Regions from separate parts of the Oricola indica genome, predicted to be linked through region 1. Evidence: predicted binding sites of a transcription regulator. Region 1 holds the regulator's gene; the other holds the start of a gene.
The links. Region 1 encodes LexA, which represses DNA repair genes until DNA is damaged. Its sites were predicted from a motif close to TGTTCNNNNTGTGTTCNG; they were not measured.
Positions count from the first base shown of each region.

Region 2: the regulator LexA is predicted to act here: its motif matches at 4,778-4,795, upstream of dnaE (DNA polymerase III subunit alpha).

Region 1 is NZ_OZ245747.1:3,039,745-3,047,075, reverse strand. It holds gene gltX (glutamate--tRNA ligase) at 1-651, opposite strand, end outside; gene ACQK2M_RS15240 (ComEC/Rec2 family competence protein) at 776-3,136, shown strand; gene lexA (transcriptional repressor LexA) at 3,139-3,858, opposite strand; gene glp (gephyrin-like molybdotransferase Glp) at 3,955-5,169, opposite strand; gene moaC (cyclic pyranopterin monophosphate synthase MoaC) at 5,166-5,663, opposite strand; gene trpC (indole-3-glycerol phosphate synthase TrpC) at 5,665-6,483, opposite strand; gene trpD (anthranilate phosphoribosyltransferase) at 6,497-7,331, opposite strand, start outside.
Region 2 is NZ_OZ245747.1:3,242,203-3,249,533, reverse strand. It holds gene ACQK2M_RS16340 (ribonuclease J) at 1-253, shown strand, start outside; gene mce (methylmalonyl-CoA epimerase) at 293-697, shown strand; gene ACQK2M_RS16330 (DUF1467 family protein) at 707-976, shown strand; gene proS (proline--tRNA ligase) at 1,371-2,699, shown strand; gene ACQK2M_RS16320 (lipoprotein-releasing ABC transporter permease subunit) at 2,704-4,017, shown strand; gene ACQK2M_RS16315 (ABC transporter ATP-binding protein) at 4,017-4,709, shown strand; gene dnaE (DNA polymerase III subunit alpha) at 5,048-7,331, shown strand, end outside.

The DNA.
Region 1 (7,331 bases):
GAAAATGATCGTCTGGCGCGCCGCATTGGTCAAATGATCGTCGCCGCGAATGACATGCGTGACGCCCATGTCGTGATCGTCGACTACGACCGCAAGCATGTAGGTCGGATTGCCGTCCGATCGCAGGATGATGAAATCGTCCAGATCCTTGTTCGGGAACCGCACATCGCCCTGGACCATGTCGCGTACGACCGTTTCGCCCTCGCGTGGCGCCTTGATGCGAACCACTGGCGACACGCCTTCAGGGGCCTCCGAGGGGTCGCGGTCACGCCAGCGGCCGTCATAGCGGGGCGGACGGCCTTCCGCGCGGGCTTTCTCGCGCATCTCCGTCAGTTCCTCGGCGGATGCATAGCAGTGATAGGCCAAGCCTTTTTCGACCAGCTCGAGCGCAACGGCGCGATGTCTGACGGCCCGTTCGTACTGGGATATGGGCTCGCCGTCCCAATCCAGTCCGAGCCAATGCAACCCGTCCAGAATCGCCTCAACCGCTGCTTGCGACGAACGTTCGCGGTCGGTATCTTCGATCCTCAGATACATTTTGCCGCCGGTGTGTCGGGCGTAGAGCCAGTTGAACAGTGCGGTGCGTGCGCCGCCAATGTGCAGGAAACCGGTCGGGGAGGGGGCGAAACGGGTGACGACCTCGCCAGTCATGCTGTGCTCCGATTGTTTTGATTAGCGGGCCGTCAAGGCGGCCGGGTGCGGAATTCGGTGCACGTCTAACACACGCCGCGCCCAGCGCAAACAAGGCCTGTGGCGCCCGGAGCGCTCATCCGCGATGACCGGGGAATCCAGGCACGACACGCGGACCACGACCGATGAGAGGCTGTTCTTTCGCCCAGCCGGCGAAGAGGCCGGGCAAACGGTCATTCCGGTCGTCGAAGAGGCATTGCCCGACGCCGCAACGCCGTTCCCGCGCCCACATCTGCCCCGGCTGCCTGTGCCGACCCGTCGCAGCCTGCAACGCGCATGGCGGAGCGCCACAGAGCGCGAACGAGCCGTCGGTACGCCTTTCCTGTTTCTTCCCGTCGGACTGCTCGCGGGTATCGTTTTATATTTTCGCCTTCCGGTCGAACCGCAGCCCTGGAACCTGCCGGTCGGGCTCGTAACGCTCGCGCTCATTTTGTTTGCGCTGAGAGGCCAGACCGGGCCGGTGCGGATAGTGGCGGTGATCGGCTTCGTCATCGTCGCCGGAATGTCGCTGGCACAAGCGCAAACATGGTGGACGGCGACCCCAATGCTTGGCTCGGATGTCTCGACGCGCCTGACCGGTCGCATAACGGCGATGGAGGAGCGCGCAAACGGGCGGACCCGGTTCACGATCGACGTGCTGAAAACCGAGCGACCGGCCCTCTATTATGCGCCGGATCGCGTTCGTGTGACCGCACCGGGATCGGCCGAGGGTTTCGAGGTGGGAGGCGGGATAAAAGGGCTCGTCCGACTGACGTCGCCCTCCGGCCCTTTCCATCCTGGTGGCTACGATTTCGGTTTCCATGCCTTTTACGACGGCCTCGGCGCCAACGGCTTCTTTCTCGGCCATCCTGATCCGATTGAAATACCGGCGCAATCATGGGGCATGAAAAGCCTCGCAACGGCTGTCGAGCGTGCGCGCCTTGCGATCAGCCGGGAGATCCAGCGATCCGCACCGGGACGGGAAGGCGCCGTCGCCGCGGCTCTTGTGACGGGAAACAAGTCCGGTATTCCGGAAAGCGTGACCGAAGCGCTCCGCGTCTCCGGGCTGGCTCACATCCTGTCGATTTCCGGCCTCCACATGGCGCTTGTCGCGGCAACGGTGATGGCGACGCTGCGGCTCGGGTTCGCCTTCGCTCCCGAGTGGTCGGCACGCCGCCCCGTGAAGAAATATGCGGCAGCCGGTGCGCTTGCCGCTACGGGGTTCTACCTGTTCCTCGCAGGCGCCGGCGTCGCCACCCAACGCTCTTTCGCAATGCTCGCCATCATGCTGTTGGCGCTGACATTCGACCGGAACGCCGTGACCATGCGCAATCTGGCACTGGCGGGCCTGCTTGTCATGGCAATCGCACCGCATGAGGTGACGGGTCCCGGGTTCCAGATGTCGTTTGCCGCAACCGCAGCGCTGATTGCTGTCTATGGCGGCTGGCAGGATTGGACCAACAGGCGCGAGAGGCGGCAAACGGAACGAACGGAGAGGGGACCGTTCATCGCCGGTCTTGTCACCCTGTCGCGCTATGCGTTCGGAATAGCCGTGACATCGCTGGTCGCCGGGGCCGCGACTGGACTGTTCGCATCCTATCATTTCGGGCGGGTCGCGCCCTATGGCTTGCTCGCAAATCTGGCCGCCATGCCCGTCGTGACAATCCTGGTCATGCCGCTTGCGGTCGCCGCCATGGTCGTCATGCCGTTCGGCCTGCATGTCTACCTCTTCAAGGCGATGGCATGGGCGGTGGGGCTGGTAATCGCCATCGCCGAACGTGTCGCGGCTATGCATCCGCCGCTTGCGACCGGACAGATGCCGGCCGCGGCGCTTGGACTGCTGTCATTGGGACTTGTGATACTGTGCCTGCTGACGACCCGCCTGCGATGGCTGTCGCTGCCGTTCTTCGGGGCAGGGTTCATCGTCTGGTCCGCTACGTCGCCTCCGGTCGCTGTCATGTCCGAAGACGGTCGCCAGTTTGCGTTGATCCAGGCGCAGGCAGATGCCGTCCGCCTGCATACCAATCGGGAACGTCCGAACGCTTTCACGATGGAGTTGTGGCAGCAGGCCTATCGGGCGACCGATTTCATCAAACCCGACGAGTCTGCGGTCATGACATGCGATAAGACGATCTGCAGCGCACAGGCCGGCAATGCGCGTGCGCCCGCGCGAATTGGCTATGTATCGGCGGCCTTCGAAGACTTGAGGATGTCCGGTTCGAGCCTCGAAACGCTATGCCGCGAATACGATCTGGTGATCTTCGCCAAGGCGCCGTCGCCAAAAACCTGCGCCGACGGCACGCCCGTTCTTTCCGCGCAAACGCTGGCCTTGAATGGAACGGCTGAAATCCGTCTCGCGCCCGGTGGCCAAGTCAAGATCACGCATGCGCTTCCAGGACCCGTCAGGCCATGGCTGGATCACCGCCGCTATTCGCGTGCCGCACGCGACCTTGCCGATCGGCGATAGCGTCAGTAGCGGCGAATGAGACCGACGAGCCGACCCTGCACGCGAACGCGGTCGGGTCCGAAGATACGGGTCTCGTAGGCCGGATTCGCCGCTTCGAGCGCGATCGAGGCGCCCTTGCGGCGGAAACGTTTCAGCGTCGCTTCCTCGTCGTCCACGAGTGCCACGATTATGTCGCCCGCATTGGCGGTATCGCTCTTCTTGATGATCGCCGTATCGCCGCTGAAGATACCGGCCTCGATCATCGAATCGCCCTCGACCTCAAGCGCGTAATGCTCGCCTGCGCCAATCATGTCCGGCGGAAGCGAAATCGAGCGCGTCTGGTGTTCGATGGCGGAAATCGGCACGCCGGCCGCGATCTTGCCCATGACGGGGATCGGGATCGGGCCGTCCGCATCATTTGCTTTGACGGGTCGCGGAGCCGGCTTCGGTTCCGGCGCTGGTCTCCCAAGACTTCCCTGGATGACACTGGGCGAAAAACCACGCCGTTGACCCGCGCCGGGCGTCAGGCTGTCGGGCAGCCGGATTACCTCCAGAGCACGAGCGCGATTCGGAAGCCTGCGAATAAACCCGCGCTCTTCCAGCGCGGTGATCAGGCGGTGAATTCCGGACTTCGAGGCGAGGTTCAGCGCTTCCTTCATTTCGTCGAAGGATGGCGGCACGCCGGACTCCTTCAGACGCTCATTGATGAACATCAGGAGATCGAGTTGTTTGCGTGTCAGCATCGCGCCCTCGCAGAATCAAATATAAACAAACACAGAACGGACATTATCTGTTCCATATGTGTTCTGCAAGCGTTTAACAATCGTTTAAGCGCCGGGCTATTTAAGCTCCAATATTTCCACCGTGTCGCCAATGGCCGCCGAAGCCGCGTGCGGCGGTCGTATGATCAGCGCGTCGGAGCGCGCAAAAGTGCTGATCATCGAGGAATCCTGAACGGGGAAGGGGGTGACGTGGAGTTCACCTGATTCGGCGCGGTATGTCGCCGCGCGCACATAATCCTCGCGGCGGTCGTTCTCGCGCATCGGCGCATCGAGAACCGCCGGCACGCGCCGTTGCGCGAAATTCCGCCCTCCGAGCTTTTCGAGAAGCGGCCGGAGAAACAGGATGGCGCAGACCATTGCCGAGACAGGATTGCCCGGCAGGCCGAGAATGCGCATGTCACCGAGACGGCCGAACATCAGCGGCTTGCCCGGGCGCATGGCGATCCGCCAGAAGTCGAGTTCCATCCCGCGTGCGACGAATACCTTCTGGACGAGGTCATGATCGCCGACAGATGCGCCGCCAAGGGTCACCAGTATATCGAGCTCATCGGCGACCGCGCGGTCCAGCCTGTCGGCAAGATCCGCTTCCCGATCCGCGACGATGCCGAGATCGATGGCATCGCCGCCGGCTTCGCGCGCAAGCGCCGCGACGCCGTATGAGTTCGATGCGATGATCTGGCCCGGACCGGGCACTGAGCCGGGCAGCAGCAATTCATCGCCGGTCGCGAGAATGCCAACGCGCGGTTTTCGAATGACAGGCAATTCAGGATGATTGGCCGCCGCCGCGAGGCAAAGCGCCCCGGTATCGATCATCTTTCCGGCCGGAAGCACGGATTGCCCCTGCTTGAAGTCGAGGCCGGCGGCGCGAATATGGCGTCCTGCCGGTTCGCTCTGGTTCGAGCGGATACGGCCATCGGCGAGAACGGTCGCGTTTTCCTGCAACATCACCGTGTCGGCGCCGCCGGGCACGACGCTTCCGGTGAAGATCCGCACGGTCTGGCCCGCACCGACCTTGCCTTCAAAGGGATGACCTGCAGCCGCTTCGCCGATCAGGTCGAGATCGGCAGGTGAATTCGCGATATCGGAAGCGCGCACCGCATAGCCATCCATGGCGGAAACGGCCTGCGGCGGCTGGGTGCGACGCGCCGTGATGTCGGCCGCAAGAACGCGCCCGTGGGCGTCGTTCAGCGCGACAGTCTCGCTACCGAGCGGCGCGGCATCCGCCAGCAGCCGTTCACGAGCCTCCGCGACGGGAATCAAGGGTCCACTCAAGGTGCGCTCCGGGTCCATTCGCCCGACTTGCCCCCGGTCTTGGAGACCAGCCGGACAGGTCCGATCTCCATGCCCTTGTCGATGGCTTTCGCCATGTCGTAGATCGTCAGGCAGGCGACGGAGACCGCGGTCAGTGCTTCCATCTCGACGCCGGTCTTGCCGGTCAGCCGCGCCAGCGCCTCGACGCGAAATCCGGGCAGGGCGGGGTCCGGTTCTATCTCGACCGAAACCTTGGACAGCATGAGGGGGTGGCAAAGCGGGATGAGTTCATGCGTCTTCTTGGCCGCCATGATCCCCGCGATCCGCGCCACCGAGACGACATCGCCCTTCTTGGCGTTGCCCGAAAGAATCGCATCCAGTGTCTCGGCGGTCATGCTGACATGGCCTTCGGCGACGGCTTCGCGCACCGTGTCGTCCTTGCTGGCGACATCGACCATGTTGGCCGCACCGTCAGCGCCCAGATGAGTCAGCGAGCCGGCTTCCCTTTCGGCCATCTCAGGCTGATTTCCGTTTAGCGCAGGCTTCGCCGGTCAGCAGGAGCCGTGTCGCGGCGGTGACGTCGTCCTGGCGCATGAGGCTTTCGCCGACCAGGAAGGCCGAGATGCCTGATCGCTCAAGGCGCAGGCAATCCTCATGCGTGACAATGCCGCTTTCGCCGACGAGCAGCCTGTCCCCGGTGACCATGGAGGCGAGCCGCTCGCTGTTCGCCAGATCGACTTCAAAGGTCCGCAGATTGCGGTTGTTGACGCCGAGCAGCTTCGAGGAAAGCTTCAATGCCCGTTCCGTTTCGGCCTCGTCATGGACTTCGATGAGTGCATCCATGCCGAGTTCGAAAGCGGTATCCTCGAGTGCGCGCGCTTCGTCGTCGGAGAGCGAGGCCATGATGATGAGGATCGCGTCGGCGCCCCAACTCCTCGCCTCATAGACCTGATATGGCTCGAACATGAAGTCCTTGCGAAGGGCCGGGAGCGAACACGCGTCACGCGCGGCCGTCAGATATTCCGGCGCGCCCCGGAAAGAGGGGGTGTCCGTCAGAACCGAGAGGCACGCCGCGCCGCCATGCTCGTAAGCCGTCGCCAATGCGGGCGGGTCGAAGTCGGGACGGATCAGCCCTTTCGAAGGGCTCGCCTTCTTGATCTCGGCAATCAGGCCGAATTCGCCGGCGGCCTTGCGGGCTTGAAGGGCAGCGAGGAACCCGCGAGGCGGCGCGATGTCCGCCAGGCGCGACTTGACCTCGTTCAACGGGCAGGCCGCTTTCGCCGCAGCGATTTCCTCGCGCTTATAGGCTTCGATTTTCTGCAGGATATCAGACACTTGTTCTACTGTCCTAAACCGTTTCGCCACGGGAGATCGCAGCCGCGCGTTCCATCACGGAGTGCGCCTTTCCGCTGTCGATCGACTCTGCCGCCTTCAACAGGCCGTCGGCAAGATCGGTGGCAAGATCGGCGACCACGAGGCCGGCGGCGGCGTTGAGGCAGGCGATGTCCCGATAGGCATTTTTCTCGCCTTCCAGAACGGCGCGCAAGGCCGCCGCATTGTGCTTCGGATCTCCGCCCTTCAGATCGTCGATCGAAACACGCGGCAGGCCCAGTTCCTCCGGCGTCAGCGCAAAGGTCGATATGGCGCCATCCTTCAATTCCGAGACTTTTGTGGTGCCGGCAGTTGTCAGCTCGTCGAGCCCGTCACCGTGAACCACCCAGACATGGCTGGATCCAAGCGCCTTGAGGACTTCCGCCAGCGGTTCGACCCATTGCGGCGCGAAGACGCCCACCACCTGCCGTTCGACACCGGCCGGATTGGAGAGCGGCCCAAGCAGGTTGAAAATGGTGCGCGTCCCAAGCTCCACGCGGCTCGGCCCGACATGACGCATGGCCGCATGGTGCATCGGCGCGAACATGAAGCCGAGGCCGCCCTCGCTGATACACCGTCCGATGGTTTGCGGCGTGGCGTCGAGATCGAAGCCAAGTTCGCCAAGTGCTTCCGCCGAGCCCGACTTCGAGGAGAGCGAACGATTGCCGTGCTTCGCGATCGTCGCGCCCGCGCCGCAGGCGATGAACGCCGCACAGGTCGAGACATTGTAGCTGCCCGAATTGTCGCCGCCTGTGCCGACGATGTCGATCGCGCCTTTCGGGGCGGCGACACGGGTCATCTTTTCGCGCATG
Region 2 (7,331 bases), 200 kb from region 1:
GTTGAACAAGCAGCGTGAACTGGCCGCCGATCCCGACCTCGTCGCGATCGGGGTGCCGCAGGTGGACGCGCGGGGCGAGGATATCGAAGACCTGATGTTCGACGCCGCCGTCGAAGCTTTCGAGAGCATTCCCCGGGCCCGCCGGCGCGACCTCGAACTGGTCGAACGCGCGGTGCATGGCGCGGTCCGTTCCGCGGCGCGCAATGCCTGGGGCAAGAAGCCGCTGGTCAGCGTACTCGTATCCAGCGCCTGATCGGGGTATCAGCCCCGGACCGGATTATTGGAGACTGTCATGCTTGGACGTTTGAACCACGTCGCCATCGCCGTGCCCGATCTGGCCGCGGCGGCCAACAAGTACAGCACCGTTCTCGGCGCGACGGTATCGGAGCCGCAGGCATTGCCCGAACACGGCGTGACGGTGGTCTTCGTCGAACTGGCCAACACCAAGACCGAATTGCTGGAGCCGCTCGGCGAGAATTCGCCGATCGCCGCCTTCCTGGCAAAGAACCCGTCGGGCGGCATTCACCACATGTGCTACGAGGTCGACGACATCCTCGCCGCGCGCGATGCGCTCAAGAGCGACGGCGTGCGGGTGCTGGGAGACGGCGAGCCGAAGACCGGCGCGCATGGCAAGCCGGTGCTGTTCCTCCACCCCAAGGACTTCGACGGCACGCTGATCGAACTCGAACAGGTATAGGCGCCGACCGTGAACGTGATTTCCGCCCTCGCAATCTACTTCATCATCTGGTGGATCGTGCTCTTCATGATGCTGCCGATCGGCGTGCGCAGCCAGGTGGAGGAGAACGACATCACGCTCGGCACGGAACATGGCGCGCCGGCGAAACCGGCGCTCGGCAAGAAGATGGCGATGACCACGGTCATCTCGCTCGTGATCTTCGGGCTGTTTTATTACGTCACGGCGGTGATGGGATACAGCGTCGACGACCTGCCGCGGATCGTGCCCGAATTCCGTTGATCTGAAGAAAAGCCAAGGCTGAAAAAAATTAAGTGGCAGGGTTTGCACCCTGCCACTCAGAACGGGCCCGATTTTCATCCGCTGCCGTGGCAGTGTCGCAGCTCGACATGCGAGCGCGGAAAATCCATTCCTCCCAAGACTTTGACCACGTTCGTTAGCTCGGCCGGGTATGCCCGGTTCGAGCCAGCGTCTTACGTAGCAATGCTTTCGCCCCTTGTCACCGAAAAAATTGCATTGGTTATGCGTCGTATTGCCCATGGAGTTTCATCCGGCGTCAAAACGGCGCGCCACAACCGTTTCAATTTGCGGGCGAAGCGCTTATGAAGGCGGCCGTAATGCCGGAATTGCGCCCGATTCTTGCCTTACCCCAACACTTCGATTCTGGAATCAGCCCATGCGTCTGTCGCGTTATTTCCTGCCGCTTTTGAAGGAAAATCCCAAGGAAGCCGAGATCGTTTCCCATCGCCTTATGCTGCGCGCCGGCATGATCCGCCAGCAGGCTGCCGGCATCTATTCTATGCTGCCACTCGGCAAGAAGGTGCTGGACAAGGTCTGCAACATCATCCGCGAGGAGCAGAACCGGGCCGGCGCTATCGAGATCCTGATGCCGACCGTCCAACCTGCCGATCTGTGGATTGAGAGCGGACGGTATAATGATTACGGTCAGGAAATGCTGCGCATACGCGACCGGCATGATCGCGCGATGTTGTTCGGCCCGACCAACGAGGAAATGGTCACCGATATTTTTCGGTCCTATGTGCGCTCCTACAAGGACCTTCCGCTCAATCTCTACCACATTCAGTGGAAGTTCCGTGACGAGGTGCGGCCGCGCTTCGGCGTCATGCGCGGGCGCGAGTTCCTGATGAAGGACGCTTATTCTTTCGATCTCGATTTCGAGGGCGCGCGCGCGGCGTATAACCGCATGTTCGTCGCCTATCTGCGCACCTTCGACCGCTGCGGCCTGAAATCGATCCCGATGCGCGCAGACACCGGACCGATTGGCGGCGACCTCAGCCACGAGTTCATCGTGCTCGCCGAGACCGGTGAGTCGGAGGTTTTCTGCCACCGCGATTATCTGGAGCTGGACGTGCCCGGCGCCAATGTCGATTTCCACGACGACGCGCAGATGGCGTCCATCGTCGAGAAGTGGACGACGCCCTATGCGGCGACCGACGAGATGCATGACGAGGCCGAATGGGCGAAGACGCCGGAAGCCGAGCGCCTGTCCGCGCGGGGCATCGAGGTTGGCCATATCTTCCATTTCGGCACGAAATATTCCGAACCGATGGGCGCGGCCGTGACCGGCCCGGATGGCAAGCAGCACAATGTCTCGATGGGCTCCTACGGCATCGGCCCGACGCGCCTTATCGGCGCCATCATCGAGGCCTCCCATGACGACAATGGAATCATCTGGCCGGAAAGTGTCGCGCCCTTCGGTGCGGCCATCGTCAACATGAAGCCCGGCGATGCCGGCTGCGACGGCGTGTCCGATCAGGTCTATGCGGCGCTGACCAAAGCCGGGGTCGACCCGCTTCTCGATGACACGGACGACCGGGCCGGAGCCAAATTCGCGGCGATGGACCTGATCGGGCTGCCCTGGCAGGTGGTCGTTGGCCCGCGCGGCGTCGGCAACGGCGTTGTCGAGGTCAAGAACCGCAAGACCGGCGAGCGCCAGGAAGTGACGCCCGAAGCAGCCGTCAACATGCTCACAGGCAGAGGCTGACCGCGTGACCGCAGTGGCCGAAAGCCCCACCGAAACAACCCCGTCCGCGCAGCGCAACGGCAATGCGCGCCCGTTTTCCGCCTTCGAAAGGCTGGTGGCGTGGCGCTACCTGAAGCCGCGCCGCAAGGAAGCGGCCGTTTCCATCGTGACCCTGATCTCGCTGATCGGCGTGACGCTGGGCGTGGCGGCGCTGATCATCGTCATGGCGGTGATGAATGGTTTCCGCGGGGAATTGCTTGACCGCATTCTCGGACTGAACGGACATCTCGTGATCTCGGCCATCGAACGGCCGCTGGACGATTACGAGGCAGTGTCGGATCGCGTGTCGGGTGTGCCCGGCGTGAAGATGGCGATGCCCATCGTCGAGGGCCAGGCGCTGGCGACCGGCAATGTCGGCGCGGGGGCGGGCGTTCTCGTGCGCGGCGTGCGCGGTGCGGATTTCGTCAAGCTCGATTCCATCGCCGGAAACATCAAGGAAGGATCGATCGAATCCTACCTGACAGGCGACGGTGTCGCGATCGGCACGCGCATGGCGCTCAATCTCGGCCTCGTGACAGGCGACCTGATCAAGGTCATCTCGCCGGAAGGCGATGTGACGCCCTTCGGCACGACGCCGCGCGTGAAATCCTATCCCGTGCGCGCGATCTTCGAGATGGGCATGTCGGAATATGACAGCTCGATCATCTTCATGCCGCTCGAGGAAGCCCAGCTCTATTTCAATGTCGAGGGCGAGGCGCAGGTCATCGAACTGTTCGTCGATGACCCCGACGCCGTGGATTCCTACCGGCCGCTGATCGAGGCGGCGGCCGAGCGGCCGATCCTGATGTCCGACTGGCGGCAGCGCAACCAGGCCTTCTTCTCGGCGCTGATCATCGAGCGCAACGCGATGTTCCTGATCCTGTCGATCGTGGTTCTGGTCGCCTCGCTGAACATCATCGCGAGCCTGATCATGATGGTGAAGGAAAAGGCGCGGGGCGTTGCGATCCTGCGCACCATGGGGGCGACGCAGGCCTCTATCATGCGCATCTTCATTATGGCCGGTATCGGCGTCGGTTTCGTCGGCACGGCGACCGGCTTCGTGCTCGGGCTGCTGGTGTGCTGGAACATCAAGGGCATCCAGCGGCTAATGAACTGGATGGCCGGCGCGGATGTCTGGGACCCGACGATCCGCTTTCTCAGCGAGATACCGGCGAAGATGAATCCCTACGAGACGCTGGCCGTGGTGGTTCTCTCGCTCAGCCTTTCCTTCCTCGCCGCGATCCTGCCGGCATGGCGCGCCGCCAAGCTCGATCCCGTCGAAGCGTTGAGGTACGAGTGATGGCCGGCGACAGCACCGTACTGCGCCTGACGGGCGTGCATCGCGCCTACAAGGAAGGCGACCATCTGCTCGAAATTCTCAAGGGCGCCGACTTCGAGTTGCGGGCTGGAGAGATGGTGGCGATGGTCGCGCCGTCGGGCGCCGGCAAGTCGACGCTTCTGCATCTCGCGGGCCTTCTGGAGCGCCCGGACGAGGGCGAGGTCTACATCGCAGACACCGGCTGCGGGACACTCAGCGACGCGGAGCGCACGGCACGGCGCCGCAACGATATCGGCTTCGTCTACCAGTTCCACCATCTCCTGCCGGAATTCTCGGCGCTGGAGAATGTCATGATCCCGCAGATGATCCGGGGGCTGGCGAAGAGCGAGGCGGAGACGCGGGCGCGCCAGTTGCTCGACTATCTTCGCATCGGACCGCGCGCGGAACACCGCCCGGCCGAACTCTCCGGCGGCGAACAGCAGCGCGTCGCCATAGCGCGCGCGGTTGCCAATGCGCCGCTCGTCCTGCTGGCCGACGAACCGACCGGCAATCTCGATCCCGAAACCTCGGGCTATGTCTTCGAGGCGCTGGCCGCGCTCGCACGCCAGTCGGGCCTGTCGGCGCTGGTCGCGACGCATAATCACGCGCTTGCCGAACGCATGGACCGCGTGGTCACGCTTGCCGACGGGCAGATTGTTCCCTTTACCGGCTGATCCGCCTTTAACTGCTCGTTAACCGAGGATTCCCCGTTCGTGGCGATAGGACTCTTTTCCCTTGAAAAGAGAACAAAACACAAACATAAAGAAGACAGACACAAAACAAGGAGACAAAACCATGACTTCCATCGTCCGTGACATCGCCTCTTTCGTTTCCATCGCTGCCTTCATCGCGACCTTTTCGATCTGCGTGAACGCGCTCTGACTTCATGCTTTCCACAGCCATGCCGGGAATGGTTTCCGGCAAGGCTGGACCGCGCCGTTCCGGCCTCCCATAGTTGGTGAAACGCGACTCGCCGGAGCCGCGATCAAATCACCAGAGAGCGGAACGGACCATGGCCGGACAACAGTCGGACAAGCATGACGAGCAGGCGGCTTCGGCCGCGCCCGGCTTTATCCATCTGCGCGTCCACTCGGCCTATTCGCTTCTCGAAGGCGCATTGCCGCTGAAGAAGATCATCGGCTTTGCCGAGACGAACCGCATGCCGGCCATCGGCATTGCCGACAGCGGCAACCTGTTCGGTGCGCTGGAATTCGCGCAGAAGGCGTCGGGCGACGGGATTCAGCCAATCATCGGCTGCCAGCTCGATCTCGTCTTCGACGGCGATCTCGCCACGCCGCGCTCTGGCAGCGGCCGCACGTCCCCTATTCGCCAGACCGAGAACGTGGTGCTGATCGCCGCAACGGAAGCCGGTTATTCGAACCTCGTTGAGCTCGTCTCCAAATCCTATCTCGACACGGAGGAGGGTGCGCGCGCGCAGTTGCGCTTCGACTGGCTGAAGGACCGCGCCGAGGGCGTGATCTGCCTGAGCGGCGGCCCGCTCGGTCCGATCGGGCGCATGATTGCCGACGGGCATCAGCCGATCGCCGAGCAACGTCTACTGGCCCTCAAGGACATCTACGGAGACCGCCTGTATATCGAGTTGCAGCGTCACAAGGGATATGACCGCGCGATCGAACAGGGAAGCGTCGACCTGGCCTACAGGCATCTCGTGCCGCTTGTCGCGACCAACGAGGCGTTCTTTCTCAAGCCCGACGATTTCGAGGCGCATGACGCCCTGATCGCCATCGCGGAGGGCTCTCTTCTGTCGATCGACGACCGCCGGCAATTGACACCCGATCACTGGCTGAAGCCGGAAGCCGAGATGATCGCGCTCTTTGCCGATCTGCCCGAGGCGGTCGAGAACACCGTCGAGATCGCGCGGCGCTGTTCCTATTACCCGCAAAACCGCAAGCCGATCCTGCCGCGCTTCGCGGCCTCCGAGGGCGTCAGCCACCAGGAAGCGGTCGCCGCCGAAGCCGATGAACTGCGTCGCCAGGCGCGGGAGGGCCTCGAGAAGCGGATACGCGAGCAGGGCATGAGCGAGGGATACGAGCGCAGCGAATATGACGAGCGGCTGGAATACGAACTCAACATCATCGAGACGATGCAGTTCCCGGGCTACTTCCTGATCGTCTCCGACTTCATCAAATGGGCGAAGGCGCACGATATTCCGGTCGGTCCGGGTCGCGGATCCGGCGCGGGTTCGCTCGTCGCATGGGCGCTGACGATCACCGATGTCGATCCGCTGCGTTTCTCGCTGCTTTTCGAGCGCTTCCTCAACCCGGATCGCGTCTCGATGCCGGACTTCGACATCGACTTCTGCCAGGACCGGCGCGAGGAGGTGATCCGCTACGTCCAGGAGAAATACGGACGCGAGCAGGTCGGCCAGATCATCACCTTCGGAACGCTGCAGGCGCGCGCCGTGCTGCGCGACGTCGGCCGCGTGCTGGAAATGCCCTATGGACAGGTCGACCGGCTGTGCAAGCTCGTCCCGAACAATCCGGCCAATCCCACGCCGCTCGGCAAGGCGATCGAGGAAGAACCGAAATTCGAGGAGGAAAAGGAAAAGGAGCCCATCGTCGGACGACTGCTCGACATGGCCCTGAAGCTCGAAGGCCTTTACCGGCACGCCTCGACCCACGCCGCCGGCATCGTCATCGGCGACCGGCCGCTTTGGCAATTGGTGCCGATGTATTCCGATCCGCGTTCGGACATGCCGGTCACGCAGTTCAACATGAAGAAGGTCGAGGACGCCGGCCTCGTCAAGTTCGACTTCCTCGGTCTGAAGACGCTGACCGTGCTGAAGACCGCCGTCGACCTGATCGCCCGCAAAGGGATCAAGATCGATCTGTCCAACTTGCCGTTCGACGACCGTCCGACCTACGAGATGATGTCGCGTGGCGAGGTCGTTGGCGTGTTCCAGGTTGAATCGGCGGGCATGCGCAAGGCGCTGCTCGGCATGAAGCCGGACCGTATCGAGGACATCATCGCGCTGGTGGCGCTCTACCGGCCGGGTCCGATGGAGAACATCCCGACATACAATGCGCGCAAGCATGGCGAGGAGGAAATCGCGTCGATCCATCCGAAGATCGACCATCTCGTCAAGGAGACGCAGGGCGTCATCGTCTACCAGGAACAGGTGATGCAGATCGCCCAGGAACTGGCGGGCTACACGCTCGGACAGGCGGACCTTCTGCGCCGCGCCATGGGCAAGAAGATCCGCGCCGAGATGGAAAAGCAGCGCGGCATCTTCGTCGAGGGCGCGGTCGAGCGGGGGGTCTCCAAGAACCAGGCCG